DNA from 3 places in the Alteromonas sp. ABD4_190 genome. Region 1 is predicted to be linked to each of the others. Evidence: predicted binding sites of a transcription regulator. Region 1 holds the regulator's gene; each other region holds the start of a gene.
The links. Region 1 encodes FliA, which starts transcription of late flagellar genes. Its sites were predicted from a motif close to CTAAAGNTNNNNNNNNNNNNGCCGATA; they were not measured.
Positions count from the first base shown of each region.

Region 2: the regulator FliA is predicted to act here: its motif matches at 1,320-1,346, upstream of ACXAFM_RS18025 (VC2046/SO_2500 family protein).
Region 3: the regulator FliA is predicted to act here: its motif matches at 1,015-1,041, upstream of ACXAFM_RS06420 (DUF3530 family protein).

Region 1 covers NZ_JBSWWN010000001.1:3,283,804-3,286,075, forward strand. Annotated here, with positions in the region: gene flhF (flagellar biosynthesis protein FlhF) at 1-28, shown strand, start outside; gene ACXAFM_RS14325 (MinD/ParA family protein) at 34-900, shown strand; gene ACXAFM_RS14330 (RNA polymerase sigma factor FliA) at 897-1,628, shown strand; gene cheY (chemotaxis response regulator CheY) at 1,665-2,048, shown strand; gene ACXAFM_RS14340 (protein phosphatase CheZ) at 2,083-2,272, shown strand, end outside.
Region 2 covers NZ_JBSWWN010000002.1:100,698-102,969, forward strand. Annotated here, with positions in the region: gene trhO (oxygen-dependent tRNA uridine(34) hydroxylase TrhO) at 1-637, opposite strand, end outside; gene ACXAFM_RS18025 (VC2046/SO_2500 family protein) at 715-1,287, opposite strand; gene ACXAFM_RS18030 (response regulator) at 1,409-2,272, shown strand, end outside.
Region 3 covers NZ_JBSWWN010000001.1:1,470,244-1,472,515, forward strand. Annotated here, with positions in the region: gene rapA (RNA polymerase-associated protein RapA) at 1-210, shown strand, start outside; gene rluA (bifunctional tRNA pseudouridine(32) synthase/23S rRNA pseudouridine(746) synthase RluA) at 261-977, shown strand; gene ACXAFM_RS06420 (DUF3530 family protein) at 1,131-2,018, shown strand; gene ACXAFM_RS06425 (hypothetical protein) at 2,162-2,272, shown strand, end outside.

The DNA.
Region 1 (2,272 bases):
TGGTAACAACGCAATTAAAACAGCATAAGCAGTATGATTGACGATCAAGCGAGTAGCTTAAGAAAAATGAAGCAATCACGGTTAATCAAAGTAATCGCCGTCACCGGTGGTAAAGGTGGCGTCGGTAAAACAAATATTACGCTTAACACTGCTATCGCCATGGCGAAGCAGGGCAAGCGTGTAATGGTTCTTGACGCGGACCTTGGTCTTGCAAACGTAGATGTGATGTTAGGCCTGCGAGTTGAGAAAAACCTATCTCACGTACTCTCTGGCGAGTGCACGTTAGACGAGGTTTTAGTAACCGGCCCCCACGGTATTAAGATTGCTCCCGCCACATCTGGAACCCAGTCAATGGCGGAACTCTCACCCACACAGCACGCTGGCTTGATAAGAGCGTTTAGCGAGCTGCGTTCTCAAATAGACGTATTAATAGTCGACACCGCTGCTGGCATTTCAGATATGGTATTAAGCTTTTCTAAAGCCTCCCAAGATATCATGGTGGTGGTTTGCGATGAGCCAACATCACTAACTGATGCGTATGCGCTGATAAAAATCCTTAACCGTGAGCACGGTGTTTTTCGCTTTAAAGTTGTGGCCAATATGGTTCGCGATGTGCGAGAAGGTCAGGAATTATTTAGCAAATTAAGCAAAGTGACAGGGCGTTTTCTTGATGTTGCACTAGAATTAGTGGCGACGGTGCCATTTGACGAAAATATTCGCAAGGCTGTGCGTAAGCAAACAGCTATTGTTGATGCTTTTCCTGGCTCTCCTGCAGCCGTAGCGATAACCAAGCTAGCAAACAGGGCGCTTACTTGGCCTATTCCAGCGCAGCCTGGAGGTCACTTAGAATTTTTCATTGAACAATTAGTTGCAGAAAAAGCCGTAGGAAGTCAACGTTGAACAGCAAGGCCGCCGCTTATCAACAGCAAACAGATAAATCGCAGTTAGTCGAAAGACATGCGCCTCTGGTTAAGCGAATTGCGCACCATTTGATGGCGCGACTGCCTGCGAGTGTACTTGTTGATGACCTTATCCAATCAGGCATGATTGGCTTGCTAGAGGCCGCACGGAATTTTGACGGTTCTAAAGGCGCAAGCTTTGAAACATTTGCAGGTATTCGCATCCGCGGTGCCATGCTTGACGAAATACGCAAAGGTGATTGGACGCCACGTTCTGTTCACCGCAATGGTCGCGCGATTACTGAGGCGATATCTCAGGTAGAAAGTGAAACTGGGCGTGACGCAAGAGATTCTGATATTGCTGACAAGCTAAATGTAAGCTTGCAGGATTATCATCAGATGCTTAATGAAGTCAATGCTGGAAAGTTGGTGGGCATTGAAGATTTGGGGGTGTCGGAGGATGTGATCACTACAGAGCAAACTAGAGGTAGTGATGCACCGCTGGAAGATTTGATGCAAGGGGCTTTTCAAAAAGCGTTGGCCCATGCAATCACGACATTACCCGAGCGAGAAGCGATTGTTCTTTCACTTTATTATGATGAAGAACTAAACTTAAGAGAAATAGGCGAGGTTCTTGACGTAAGTGAGTCGAGAGTCAGTCAAATTCACAGTCAAGCCATGTTAAAACTCAAATCACGAATGAAGTCGTGGCAAGCTGACGAAGAATAGAGATTAATAACAATTAACCCCTCAGTGGAGGCTATTTTGGATAAAAGCATGAAAATTCTCGTGGTCGATGACTTTTCAACCATGAGACGCATCATCAAAAACCTACTCAAAGATTTGGGTTTTGCCAACATTCAGGAAGCGGATGACGGAAGCACTGCATTGCCAATGTTACAACAAGGCGATTTCGATTTCGTAGTTACTGACTGGAACATGCCTGGCATGCAGGGCATCGATTTACTACGCGCGATAAGAGCAGATGATAAGCTTAAGCACTTGCCTGTGCTTATGGTTACCGCTGAAGCGAAGAAAGAGCAAATTGTTGCCGCCGCGCAAGCGGGTGTTAATGGCTACGTCGTTAAACCTTTCACAGCAGCAACGTTAAAAGAAAAATTAGATAAAATATTCGAACGTTTAGGTTGATCCAGACGCTCAACAGATAAATGAGGTTTACTGGATGTCAATGAATGTAAACGTTCCAATATCGTTGGAAGAAGCAAAGCAACTTGTCACTTATCTTGAAGAGGGTGACAAGACCTCTGCTAATGCACTACTTGAAGCAGTCTCAATGAAAGAAAATGTTGAGTTGTTTGCTGAGGTAGGAAAGTTAACGCGTCAACTTCACGACGCATTGAACAACTTCCAAA
Region 2 (2,272 bases), on a different contig from region 1:
GCACATCTTCAAGGTACTGTAAAATTCCGCCTTCTAGGTGATAAACCTCTTCAAACCCCTGCTCTTTCAAATAGGCTGTCGACTTTTCACAGCGAATGCCGCCGGTACAGAACATGGCCACTTTTTTATTTTTTGAAGGGTCGAGTTCTTTTTCTACGTATTCTGGGAATTCGCGGAACGTGTCGGTTTTAGGGTCGATGGCGTTCTTGAAAGTGCCAATTTCTATTTCGTAACCGTTTCGGGTGTCAATTACGGTTACATCTGGGTCGCTTATTAGTGCATTCCAGTCTTTAGGCTTAACGTATGTACCCACAGTTTGGCGAGGGTCGATACCTTCAACGCCCATGGTCACGATTTCTTTTTTAAGTTTCACCTTAGTGCGATAGAACGGCTGTTCGTCGTGAAGTGATTCTTTGTAAGAGATAGGATTGATACGTTCATCGCTATTCAGATAAGCGAGCAATGCGTCGATACCTTCTCGGGTACCTGAAACAGTACCGTTAATGCCTTCGTGAGCGAGTAGAAGCGTACCTTTTATACCATTTGCTTCCATAGTTTCTAGAAGCGGCTGGCGGATTTCTTTAAAGTTTTCAAGCGCAACAAATTTATACATTGCGCATACAATATATTTAGACATATTTTAACCTTTGCTGATTGGAGCGTAAGACCAGTGCAAAATGCGGCGCGGAATATACCAAAACTGAGCGTTAAAAACTAGGCGATATTTTCAAATGAAGAAAAGTCTGGCGTTGTAGCTTGGTGCATATCTTGCCCATATTTCCCGTCATCATCGTCGCCTTGTGAAGAGATAATATCGTAAAGTAACGTATTATCTTCTTTTATGGCTTTGGCATATTGCCGTTTTAATCGCTTCTGCGTTGCTAGACTGCAGTTGTTTACAACATCATCCGGAATGCGTTTTGCGTCATCAGTTTGAGCTAACGGCGCTGGCTTCATACTCAGATAAAGGCGTGCACTTTCATAGTCAATAGCGACTAAATTTGAGTGCACTTGCATGTCTGTCCACTCATTTTCACTGACGGACAACGACGGACGCCTGTAGTGATTTAATGCGGCAAGTTGCGCTTCTATACTTTTTGAAGTGTCAGCATCTGACGTGGCCGATTCAATTTCAAACGGTTCAGCTACACTATGCTGCTGCATTGCAAGGTATAACGAGAACAATGCCCCCTGTGATGAAGCACGAGCGAGCACACCACTTCGCTCCCAGTAAATACTGGGGTCTAGTGTTGTTTGTTCACTTGCTGAGGCCAAATCTGGTGACATACGTACACAGTGCTGTTTATGTATACGTATGTTGTCGGCAAGATAATGTTTTTCTTAAGCTTATTTTCTAAAGTTAGATATACTTTCAAATAATGATAAAGCGTTTATTCACGGATTCGAAATGCAATTTAGCAACAAACAAGTATTGATTGTTGAGGACCAACGTCCTTTCCTTCTTCTTTTGAAAGGACTAATGCATTCTATGGGTGCGTCTGATGTTGTTACTAAGCCTTCGGCTGAACAGGCAGTATCGCTGTGTAAAAAACATAAATTTGATATTGTCATCTGTGACTTACACTTGGGGGCTGATACCAAAAATGGCTATGAACTGATAGAAGAGTTGCGCACGCGAAGGCTTATTAACCCCACCTCAGTATTTATTCTTATCAGTGCTGATAGTGCTCGACCGGTAGTGCTTGGCAGTATTGAACGGCGGCCAGACGATTTTCTAATAAAGCCCTTCTCACAAGTACAATTAAAATCTCGTATTGTTCGTGCATGGCAAAAACGACAATTTCTTCAACAAGCGTTCAACCTAATAGAGCAAGGTGAATACAATAGCGCCATAGATCACATTGAGACACTGTTAGAAAACCCTCAGCACTACAAAGGACACTGCGAACAACTGCTAGTTGAACTCTATTGGCGCATCTCTCAACCTCAAAAAGCTTTAGATGTACTAAAAGAGTATATTGAAGGTAGACCTGTACTATGGGCACAGGTAGCGATAGGTAGAACCTATTTGCTGTTAAATGAATACGAAAAAGCGATATCCATTGCCAAGAAAACGTTAAAACGCAACCGTTTCAATGCTGATGCTCATGATATTCTTGCGCAAGCGCACCACGCCTTGGAAGCAGGTGAAAAAGCCCTAGATTCAATTAAAGAGGCTATTAAACTATCGCCCTTCTCTTTACCTCGCCACTTTAAGGCTTGTGAAATTGGCCGGGAAAATAACGATTTAGTGCTAGCGGCCAACTCTAGC
Region 3 (2,272 bases), 1.8 Mb from region 1:
GCTAACCAAAAGCAGCATGATGCCCTTAACGATATGCATAGCACATTGAATGATGAAATACAGCGCTTACGCGATCTTCAAAAGCGCAACCCTGCTGTGCGCGATAGCGAAATTGAATTTATTGAAACGCAAATGAATGCGCTCGATAAGGTCATTCAGGAAGCAGATGTTCAGCTAGACGCAATACGTATTGTGGTGAACAACCCGTAAATGCAAAATGTTAAGCACTGAAAGAACAACGTTGAAGTAACGAGTACATAATGGCAAACCCGAGTTTTGTTTATAACCCGCCTATGACGCCTTATCTTGATATCCTGTATCAAGATGAGGATGTGGTGGTAGCGCACAAGCCTAGCGGGCTGTTAAGCGTGCCAGGAAAGGCATTAGAGCACCGAGACTCGCTGATCAGCCGGGTGAACCGTGTTTATCCCACCGCCACAGTAGTACATCGCTTAGACATGGCGACTTCAGGTATTTTGGTGCTGGCGCTCAATAAAGACAGCCATCGCCATATCTCGAAACAGTTTGAACTTCGGCAAACTAAAAAACGTTACTTCGCCCGAGTTCATGGGCATGTAGAACAAGACAGCGGAGAAGTTAACCTTCCCCTTATTTGCGACTGGCCGAACAGACCGAAGCAAATGGTAGATTTCGAGCGCGGTAAGAAAGCAGTGACGCGTTTTGACGTTGTCGAGCGTAACCATGATGAAAATGGATTGCCCTACTCTTTAGTTGCCCTTTATCCCATCACAGGTCGCTCTCATCAACTGCGCGTGCATATGCTTGCTTTAGGCCACCCTATTTTAGGGGACAGACTTTATGCCCATGAAGAAGCGCTATCCATGGCCTCTCGCTTACAGCTACATGCAGAAAGCTTGAGTTTTTCCCACCCAATACTTGGTCATTGGCTGCACTTTAATGTCACCATCCCTTTTAGTCCGTATTGCCCACCTCCACTTTCAGAGCGCATTGAGTAGCCCCTTAATGCGTCTCGGCCTTTATTAAACAACATTATTTTAGTTTTAAAGGGCGTTGCCGATAATCTTAATAGAACGAATTCGTTTATAAACTGATTTGATGCTGGCAAAACTGTCCGTATCAAGGTGATAGTTAAAGGCATACCATTTTTTATGAAAAGGCACGCTCTCCTTTTAACCTATGCATTGATTGTTTCGCTGCTGCCTATGACGGCTCATTGCGACTTTTTTACGGACGTAAAAAATGCTTATCTGCCAGGTGAAGTAAAAGCCCTTATGATAGGCGAAATGGAAGCCCCAATCATTGAAGTAGAGTCAAAAACACCGCTTCCCTTAGGTGTTGCTATCGTGCTTACTGAACCCTTTCCGTCTAGCCTTACTTTGGCGCAAGGAAATAGCCTTGCTAACATGCTTGCTGATAAAGGCTGGAACGTCATCATAAGCCCTTTCAATATGCCCATAAGCTCGTCTAACGCCGAAACCAGTGGTGAACAGGACAGCGAAATGTTGACAGAGGAAGCCTCGTCACCGACTGAAACTGCGCTAGTCATTCACCCTCGAAGTAACCAACTGACGCAATACCTCAACTTTGAAGCGGCAACAGAAGCCCTGACATTGCAGCTCAACGCTTTAGATAATTATTTACAAGACAAAACCGGATATCGCATGGTAATCGCGCAAGGTATGCTTGCTACCACTTACCTGTCTTCTATAGAAACACAGCCTAATTTACAGCCTGACACGTTTGTGGCTATTTCACCGTTTTGGCCAGAGGAAAATACAAACAATTTAGTGATTGATACCATAGCGAAAGCGAACTTTCCTGTGCTCGACTTAACCCTCAGCGACTTCAATGACTGGGAGGGCATCACCACAATGAAAAGAAAAGTTAGAGCAAAAAATGAACTAAAGTTACACTACAGGCAAGTTATCATTCCAAATAATTCTTCAATCTTTAGTATAAAGGCGATTGAAAAAACATCTTATATTCAAATGGTTGCAAATAGCACTATAGGCTGGACCAGACATCTAGGCTGGTAATTCCTCAATCTTGGGATTAGGCTAAATCAGTATCCAAAACAGTTACCTACCTTTATTCACACGAATAATGGGGTGCTGAAGTCAATGGTAATCTTGTTATGGACTATACTATTTTTTAGCAAACAACGACGGTTGAGTGGCTTGTGAATGTTCAAGATTTTGTAGATAACAAAGCGAAACAGCTGTGTTTCTATTTGCGAGCATTTTGGCAGGGAGAGCTTCCTATCGAGGAGATCGAGCTATTCTTTTGGGAT